DNA from 4 places in the Plantactinospora sp. ZYX-F-223 genome. Region 2 is predicted to be linked to each of the others. Evidence: riboswitches for the same ligand, from Rfam matches in the RefSeq annotation. Region 2 holds a riboswitch; each other region holds the start of a gene.

What was found. A riboswitch is a leader RNA that binds a small molecule or an ion and turns the genes downstream of it on or off. The one in region 2 is predicted to bind cyclic di-AMP.
Region 1: another riboswitch for cyclic di-AMP. It lies ahead of AAH979_RS06915 (hypothetical protein); the one in region 2 lies ahead of AAH979_RS37520 (C39 family peptidase).
Region 3: another riboswitch for cyclic di-AMP. It lies ahead of AAH979_RS28335 (hypothetical protein); the one in region 2 lies ahead of AAH979_RS37520 (C39 family peptidase).
Region 4: another riboswitch for cyclic di-AMP. It lies ahead of AAH979_RS21965 (hypothetical protein); the one in region 2 lies ahead of AAH979_RS37520 (C39 family peptidase).

The regions. Positions count from the first base shown of each region.
Region 1 is NZ_JBDJAV010000005.1:110,928-113,119, forward strand. Features, by position in the region: gene AAH979_RS06910 (glycoside hydrolase family 65 protein) at 1-265, shown strand, start outside; gene AAH979_RS06915 (hypothetical protein) at 365-1,393, opposite strand; cyclic di-AMP (ydaO/yuaA leader) riboswitch at 1,396-1,527, opposite strand; gene AAH979_RS06920 (DUF6506 family protein) at 1,841-2,192, shown strand, end outside.
Region 2 is NZ_JBDJAV010000060.1:40,985-43,176, forward strand. Features, by position in the region: gene AAH979_RS37515 (DUF2269 domain-containing protein) at 1-528, shown strand, start outside; cyclic di-AMP (ydaO/yuaA leader) riboswitch at 691-834, shown strand; gene AAH979_RS37520 (C39 family peptidase) at 840-1,625, shown strand; gene AAH979_RS37525 (NADP-dependent oxidoreductase) at 1,985-2,192, opposite strand, start outside.
Region 3 is NZ_JBDJAV010000031.1:67,557-69,748, reverse strand. Features, by position in the region: gene AAH979_RS28340 (cellulose-binding domain-containing protein) at 1-186, shown strand, start outside; gene AAH979_RS28335 (hypothetical protein) at 298-1,302, opposite strand; cyclic di-AMP (ydaO/yuaA leader) riboswitch at 1,408-1,535, opposite strand; gene AAH979_RS28330 (cation diffusion facilitator family transporter) at 1,785-2,192, opposite strand, start outside.
Region 4 is NZ_JBDJAV010000021.1:111,290-113,481, reverse strand. Features, by position in the region: gene AAH979_RS21970 (SDR family oxidoreductase) at 1-393, shown strand, start outside; cyclic di-AMP (ydaO/yuaA leader) riboswitch at 647-780, shown strand; gene AAH979_RS21965 (hypothetical protein) at 784-1,803, shown strand; gene AAH979_RS21960 (O-acetyl-ADP-ribose deacetylase) at 1,900-2,192, shown strand, end outside.

The sequences.
Region 1 (2,192 bases), on a different contig from region 2:
CCGGATCGACCGGTTGGAGTTCTCGCTCCGCTACCGGGGCGTGCACCTGCGGGTCGACGTCCGGCCGCGCGAGGCGACGTACGCGCTGCGCGACGGCGAGCCGGACGACGCCCTGGAGTTGCTGCACCACGGCGAGAAGGTCCGGATCACCTGCCTGGAGTCGGTGACCCGGCCGATCCCGCCGGCCCGCCCGGTGGGCCCGCAACCCGCCCAACCGGCCGGTCGGGCGCCCGCCCGCCGTGCTCCCGAAGGCGAGCCGACCTGACCGCCGGCCGGGAAACCCCGAGATCTTGACGACTTCTCGCCGCCCCGGCGGTCCCAACCGCAAGACGTCGTCAAGATCTGATCGGCACCCCGACGGGACCTAGACCAGCGACAGGTGTACGTGGTTGGTGTGGTCGCTGGACGGGTCGCCGTGCGCACCGCTGTACGACTTCCAACCGGTCGTCGGCAACCAGATCTGCCGGTACCAGATCACGTACAGCACACCGATCCGGTCGGCGTTGCGGACGAAGAACGCGGCGAGGTTGTTGCCGTAGGTCCGGTTGGCGCCCGTCGCGGCACCCCGGAAGCCGCCCGCCTCGGCGGAGAAGTCGCAGGCCCGCCCCTTCGGGTGCTCGTAGGGGCCGCCGGAGCGGTAGCACCCGGTGAACCGGGTGAAGCCGGCCCGGCGCGCCTCGTTGAAGGCGTGCAGGGTGCGCGGGGTGACGCAGCCGGTGGTGGTCGGGTCGGGCCGGCTGCACGACTGCGGCGGCCAGGAGCCGTCGGCAGCGCGTGGCGCGGGCCGGGCCACCGGTGAGCGGGCGTTGACGAAGCCTCCGGTGGAAGCGCCGCCGACCTGAGCCAGCGTCCGCTCGGCGGCCTGCTTCTGCCGCAGCATGATGGCGAGCTGCCGGCGCTCCTCGATCACCTCGGCGTCCAGTGCCTTTTTCGCCAGGGTGGCCCGCTCCCGGGCCTGACCCAGCGCGCGCAGCGCGTCGTTGTCCCGCAGGGCCACCACCTCCAGCCCGCGGGCGCGCTCCAGGAGTTCCTCCGCCGAGCCGCTGTGCAGCAGCACCAGCACCGGGCCGATCCGGCCGGTCTGGTACGCCGTCCGGGCCACCTGCTCCACCCGAGGGCGCAGCTCGGCGATCCGTCCCTCCACCCGGCGTAGCTCGGCGGCGATCTTCGCCTGCCGAGCCTGGGCGTTGGCCAGCGCGTTCTTGGCCTGTAGGTAACCTCGGCCGGTCGATTCGAGCACGTCGCGCAGGAGCGGCGTGTCGCCTTCGTCGCCGAGAACGGCGGGGCTGTTCGCCTCCGCCGCGCCGGGCCGGAGTGCTGCTCCGGCGAGTGCGCCGAACGTGGCGAGCAGGGCCAGGGCCAGCGGTAACCGCCGACGTGTGGATCCCGTCATGCATGTCCCTCCGTCGCCCGCCTACCGAGTTAGCTGACGGGTTCGGGACGGAACAAGTCCCTACCGCGGTTGCGGACTCACCCCACCTACCTGGGTCCCCGGCTCACCCGTTGGTGATTCGGCGGCGGTCACGCCGGCGCGGAGGGGTGCGCCACCGGGCGAAACCGGGGTCAGCCTACCGGATCAACCGGGCCGACTTGGTGGATTCCGGGGTGATCCGGCGTGGAAAATTCACCCGGCCACCGATCGGGGGCCGGCGCCGCCGCAGCCGTCCATCTGGTACCGCAACCCGTATGGGTCCGGGGGGCGCCACGCGCGTGACACATCGACCGGGGGTGATTGCCGCCACACGCGGCACAATCAGGAATGTCCATGTCGGCCCGACGCTTGCAGTGATAAAGCTTGATATCAAGCTATAAGACGTCAAGCGATCATGGAGGAGCCGACATGACCACCGACCTGGTATTTGCCGAGACGTTCATCTTTCTGGAGCCCGGCACGGACCCGGCCGTCGACCGGGTGGTCGTCGACAACGCGGGCAGTCACACCCTGCTGGTCTGGGCACCGGACGGCTCTGCGGCGGCGCGGGTCGCGGCCGAGTTGGCGGCGACGGGCGTCCGCCTCATCGAGCTGTACCGCGGCTTCGACCTGGCGTCGGCCGCGCAGGTGATCGAAGCCGTCGACGGGCGGGCTCCGGTAGGCGTGGCCGGTGCCTTCGGTGCCGGGACGGCGCCCCGCGGATCGCTCAAGCGCTCGGTGACCATCTACGAACATCCGCTGGCGAACGCGGCCACCGACC
Region 2 (2,192 bases):
GCCGTCCTGGTCTTCGTCGTCCTCGCCGCCGTCGGGCTAGCCAACCAGGACACGCAGCTGGTACGAGCCGCCTACCTGGCGATGGAACCGGTCACCTGGTACGCCCTCGTGCCCCTGAGCATCGCCTCGCTCGTGACCGGAATCGTCCAGGCATCAGGCACCAGTTGGGGCCTCACCCGACACTACTGGGTTCTGTTCAAACTCATCCTGAACATCCTGGCCACCGCCGTCCTGCTGATGTACACGCAGACAGTCGGCCACATCGCGCAAGCGGCCACCGACCCGGCGTTGCCGGGAAACGACCTGCGTGGCTTGGGAACCTCGCCGCTGCTTCACGGGACCGCCGCGCTGCTGCTTCTGCTCGTCACCACCATCCTGTCCGTGTACAAGCCGCGCGGCGCTATCTCGTACCGGACGGACCGACGCCGCATGCGACGAGGAGCACTCGCGCTTCGACAGCGGCCTACCCAAGCCGTGCAGACGGTCGACCGCCTTCACGGCCGGTATCACCGGAGGACCCGTTCGTGACGTTTTCCAACATCCTTTACGTCGCTGCGTATACCTGGCCGGGAACGCACGCGATGTGAGTGCGGTGGCTCACATGATTGGGTGAGCGTTTGGCATCCCTGATCGGCTCCTCGTAGCCTCGGCGCCGCCTGATTCGGTTGTCAGTCATTGACCAATGGCGTCGAATCGGGCCCGCCTAATCGCTTTCAGCGAGCCGGGGACCCATCGCATCTTGGGGTGAATCCGTAGGCCAAGAGGCCAGGTAGGGCATCCTCTTTCCCCGCCCGAACCCGTCAGCTAACCCGGTCGGCGGCATGGGAAGGAGACCATGCATGCTCGAAGAACCACCGCGTAGCCTGTTCCGACCTGGCGCCCTTCGCCGGGCACAGAGGCTGGGCCTATTGTCCGCCGCCGTCGTGACAGCCGCGACAGCCGCGACAGCCGGAGCCCTGCTCAACCAACCGCCAGAGGGAACCTCCAGCGGCGCCACAGCGCAGTCACTTGTTCCGGCCGCCGCCGACCCGGACACCGGGGCGTCGACCGGTCCTGAATCCCGTTCGGTGGCACCTGCCGACGAGCCGTCACAACCGGCGCAGCCCGATGCTCCCGCAGAAAAAGTGCTCGACGCGTCCTTCGAGTATCAGCCCAACTTCTACTACTGCGGGCCCGCCGCGGTGCGTAACGCACTCAGCGCTCGTGGAATCGATGTGAGCCAGGACCAGCTTGCCCGGGGCCTGCGAACCACGGTCAACGGCACTGACTCCGCCGAGGACACGACTCGTGTGCTCAACGAGATGGTCGGAAGCAACTGGTACCGCACCCGGATGATTCCGGGGCAGGACGCGACACCCGCGCAGATGGATCGACTCCAGGCCGACGTGGTGCGGGCGACCAGCAACGGCTACGCCATCGTGGCGAACATCGCCGGCGGCGCCACCGATGCCGACGGGACGTGGCATGACTTCCCGGGCGGGCACTACATCGCACTCGTCGGCTACAGCGACGACGGGCGCATGGTGAAGGTGTCGGACTCATCGGGGATGTTCGGTCCGGCCAGCTACTGGATGAGCACAATCAACATGGCGAACTGGATCGGAACCCGCGGCTACTCCGCCTGATCACCCCACCCTTCGGCCCAAAGACGAGGTCGACGGGCAAGCTGCCGGTGGCCGGTGCAACCGCTGGCCTACCGGCAGCGTCGCCGCGACAGTGGCTACCACCTGTTCCTGAAGGCACGCCGGAATCTGCCTCTGGCGCCCCGCTGGACGCCTGTGTGGCAGCCGGGGCGGTTGCAGGTGGGGCGTTGTTGTCGGCGGGCGGGGCTGCCGTCGCGGCCTGTCACCTTCGGCGAACTGGGCCACCACGACCCGCCAGCACACCCCGCCCGATGGGAGGGCTTCCGGTAGGCCGCGTCGACCCCGGCTGGTGTCCCGCCACCGGGACGCGATCCCGGTCTGGTGCCGTGGCGACCGACTCGTCAACCTGATAACTCGATGACGAGTCGGCCCCGGACGCCGCCGGCCGCCAGGAGCCGATGGGCTTGCGCCGCATGCTCCGGCGGGAAGGTGTCGGCGACTCGGAGGCTGAGCCGTCCTTCGTCGGCGAGCCGGCGGAGCAGGTCGAGTTTGTCGCGTCGCCCGTCGTAGTCGTGCACGTAGGCGTAGACGAGGGTCACGCCGCGCGTC
Region 3 (2,192 bases), on a different contig from region 2:
ACCGCGGTGACCGGGCTGACCGCCGACGGTACGCCCACACACGACGTCGACGGACAGTGGTACAACCGGGCCAACTGGCGGCCGAGCCTCACCGACCTGCGGCTGGGCTGGGAGAGCTACGGCGAGGGCGCCGACACGCTCTGGTTCGACGACGTGGCGCTCGGCTCGACCCGGATCGGCTGCTGACCGGTGCACCCGGTCGGGGTTCCGGCCGGGTGCGAACCGAGAACCGCCGGCACTGCCCAGGGGTGGCGGGCGGTGCCGGCGGTCCGCGATCGGTGCCTCAGGTGCGGTCGATCAGTTCATCGACAGGTGCACGTGGTTGGTGTGGTCGCTGGACGGGTCACCGTTGCCCCCGTTGTACGTCTTCCAACCGCTGCTCGGCAGCCAGATCTGCTTGAACCAGATCACGTACAGCACGCCCAGTCGATCGGCGTTTCGCACGAAGTACGCCGCCAGGTTGTTGCCGTACGTCCGGTCGCCGCCGGTCGCCACCCCGCCGAACCCGTTCCGCTGGGCGGCGAAGTCGCACGCCTGCCCCTTCGGATGCTCGCCGCTGCCACCACTGCGGAAGCAGGAGACGAACCGGGTGAAGCCGGCCGCCTGGGCCTGCTTCAGCGCGTGCAGCGTCCGCGCGGTGATGCAGCCGCTGGTGGTCGGGTCGTCGAGACTGCACGACTCGTCGGGGAAGGAGCCGTCGGGATTGCGGGGTGCCGGTCGCGCCGACCCGCCGCCGCTGCCGCTGATCCCCGAGCCGGCGCCGCCGCTGTTGTTCGCCGCCGCCAAGGCCCGTTCGGCCTGCTTCTTGCGGGTCTCCATCACCTCGACCTGCTTGCGCTGCTCGCCGACCTCCTTGTCGAGCGCCGCCTTGGCCTGGGTCTCCTTGTCCAGGCTCTCCCGCAACCCGCGCAACTCCCGGCTCTCGTTCGCCGAGATGGTGTCGAGTGCGGCGGCCCGGTCCACCAGACTGGTCGGAGAACCGCTGTTGAGCAGGGCGGAGACCTGCCCGAGCCGACCGGTCCGGTACGCCATGTCGGCCATCTCGGCGACCCGTTCGCTCCGGGTCGCCACCTCGGTACGCAGCGCGGCGAGCTGCTGGTTCAGTTCATTCTGCCGCTTGACGGAGTTGGCCAACCTGTTCTTGGCGGTCAGGTAGCCCTTGCTGGCGGCCTGGAGCTGCTCGCGCAGGCTGTCGGTGCCTCCGTCGATGTCGTCCCCGCCGGGTGCCGCGGCCAGCGTCCCGGGGGTCGCGTACTCCGGTGCCGCGGCGGCGGGTGCGCCGCCGAGTGCCGCGAGGACCATGCCCAGGGCGACGGCCACGGTCGTCGCGGCCTTCCGGGGCGGTCTCGTGGCTCTCCGCGCGGACGCCGGAGCCTGTCGGGTGGGTGCCAGGAACGGCATATGACAATGTCCTTCCGTCAGCCGCCGACCGGGTTAGCTGACGGGTTCGGGACGGAAGATCCCTACCGCTGGAGCGGATGCACCCCTGGTACGTGGTTCCCCGGCTCGCGTGTGCGATTAGGCGACGGCCTCCGCAGGCGCCGGAGGGCGCCGCCCGGCGGAGACCGGAGCCGAGCCTACCGGCAGTTGCCGCCCGGGGATACGTGGCGTTGCCGGAGTTAGATTCGCGATTCTCCTACTTCGCAAGGATGTATCCGGACAAAAACCTCAAGCACCGGGTCGAAACTTAAGATGCCGCTAACTATCGGTGAGCCTCGACGTCTGCTGAGGCGGAATTCCGACAGTTTCCGGCCGGCCGCGCTGTGACGCAGCGTCGCGACCGGTCACCAGTCGGTGGGCCCGCAGCCCCCGGGGGCGGTGTTCGGCTCGACCTGGAGGGTGGCGTGCGAGATGTGGAAGTCCTCGCGCAACGCCGACCGGGCCGCGGCGAGTACGGTACCGACCTCCGCGTCGCTGTCCAGCCTCAGGTGCGCCGAGGCCACCTCCATGCCGGAGGTGAGGGTCCAGACGTGCAGGTCGTGTACGTCGCAGACCCCGGGTACGCCGGCCAGCCGGGCGCGTACGGCGGCCACGTCGAGGTGCTCGGGCGCGGCCTGCACCAGGATGCGTACGGCGGTCCGGCCGAGCCGCCAGGTGCGGGGCAGGATGAACAGCCCGACCGCCAGGGCCACGATCGGATCGGCCCAGCGCCAGCCGGTCAGGATGATCACCACAGCGGCGACGATCACGCC
Region 4 (2,192 bases), on a different contig from region 2:
ATCTACCAGCCCGAGTTGGCGGCCCGGGCCGTCATGTACGCGGCCGACCGGCCGGGCCGGCGGGAGTACTGGGTGGGCGCCTCGACCGTCGGCACCATCCTCGGCAACCGGTGCCTGCCCGGGCTGCTCGACCGGTACCTGGCCCGGACCGGGTACTCCGGCCAGCAGACGGAGCAGCCAGCCGACCGGAGCCGACCGGCCAACCTCTGGCACCCGGTCGACGACGGCACCGGGGCGGACCCGGGCGCACACGGCGCGTTCGACACGCCGTACCGGGCGCGGAGTCCGCAACTCTGGCTGTCCCAGCACCGGGGCGCGGTGACAGCGGGTCTCCTCTCGGCCGGTACCGTGGCCGGTGTGCTGTTCGGCACAACGCCCTGGCGCAGGCGGTGACCGGAGAATCACCCACCGACCAACCTGGACGTGTTTCCGCACGTCGGACGGGTGGGAACGCGCTTGGTAAATAGCCGACAGCAGCTAGTCGATAATGGCGGGCAAAGCACGTCCTTCGATGCGTCCGACACGCGGTGATTACTGATAGTCGTTGTCTCGCAACGCCTTTAGCCGCGAACGGGTCTTGCCATTCCGGAAGTGAAACCGGGTATGCTGTCTGCCGTTCATAGCCGCCGGATACCGCGTGGTCCGGCGCTGATCGCCGCCTAATCGCCACACGGCGAGCCGGGGACCCACGCACCCCTGGGGTGAATCCGCGACAGCGGTAGGGACCACTTCCATCCCGAACCCGTCAGCTAACCCGGTCGGCGGCCGACGGAAGGGATACATGTGAGGGCACCCCTACGCCGAAGGCTGGCGACTGCCCTGGCACTGCTCACCGCCGCAGCTCTGGTCGTGGTTCCGTCGGAGGCGTCGGCGGCGCCCGCGCCGAAACCGGCCCCTCAGGAAGAGGCCGACTCGCCGGTGCTCGGGGACGTGCTCGCCAGCGCAGGTAAGCGGCTCGCCGAAGCGAAGGCCGAACGCACCAAGTCCCAGCGGCGGCAGCAGCAGCTCGGCAACCAGTTGAAGCAGGCGGAGGCCCGGCTGGCGGCACTCACTCCGGAGGCGAGCGAGATCGCGGCCGAGTCCTACCGCAGCGGCAAGCTCAGCGCCATCGCGATGCTGCTGAGCAACGGCTCTGCCGACTCGTCCGATTCGTTCATGGAGCGGGCTTCGGCGCTCAACGAGCTGAACCTGTTCAACAACAGCAAGCTCCGGGCGCTCAACGCGGCGCGGGACGAGGTCGGCGCGGCCAAGAAGGCGATCGACGAGGAGGTCGCCAAGCAGGCCGCGCAAGAGAAGATCATCAAGAAGCAGCAGTCGGACGCGAAGAAGGCGCTCGCCCTGGTGGGCGGCAACTCGCGCCCCGACAAGGGTCTGGTGGCGGCAACCTCGCCGGTCGCCCGGCCCGGGCCGGGGATGGCGGACGGCTTCCCGGGGCTGCCCTGCAACCGGGACGACCCGACCACCGGCGGCTGCATCACCGCCCGGACGCTGCACATGTACAACGAGGTGCGCCGGGCGGGCTTCAAGAGGTTCGTCGGCTGCTTCCGGCCCGGTGGTCCGTTCGAGCATCCGAAGGGCCGCGCCTGCGACTGGTCGCTGCGCAATTCCGGCTTCAGCCGGGCCGCCAACGACGACCAGATGAAGTACGGCAACGACCTGGCCGCGTTCCTGATCCGCAACGCGGACCGGCTCGGCATCCTCTACGTGATCTGGTACAAGGAGATCTGGTTCCCGGACGAGGGCTGGAGTTCCTACAGCGGTCCGAGTGACCACACCGACCACGTGCACGTCTCCATGCTGTAGGCCCGAGCCACCCCGACCGCCCCGTCACCTGCCCGCCAGGTGACGGGGCGGTCGCGTTGGGCGGACATGTCGCGCGCCGGCTGGCATCATCGGCGGATGGCCGTCATCGAAGTCGTCCGGGGCGACATCACCCGGGAGCGCGTGGACGCGATCGTCACCGCGGCCAACGAGTCGCTGCTCGGCGGCGGTGGCGTGGACGGTGCCATCCACCGGGCGGCCGGGCCCCGACTGGCCGAGGCGGGCGGGGCGATCGGCCCCTGCGCGCCCGGCGAGGCGGTGGCGACCCCGGCGTTCGACCTCGACCCGCCGGTCCGGCACGTCATCCACACCGTCGGCCCGGTCTGGGAGGGCGGCGGGTACGGCGAGGCCGAGGTGCTCGCCTCCTGCTA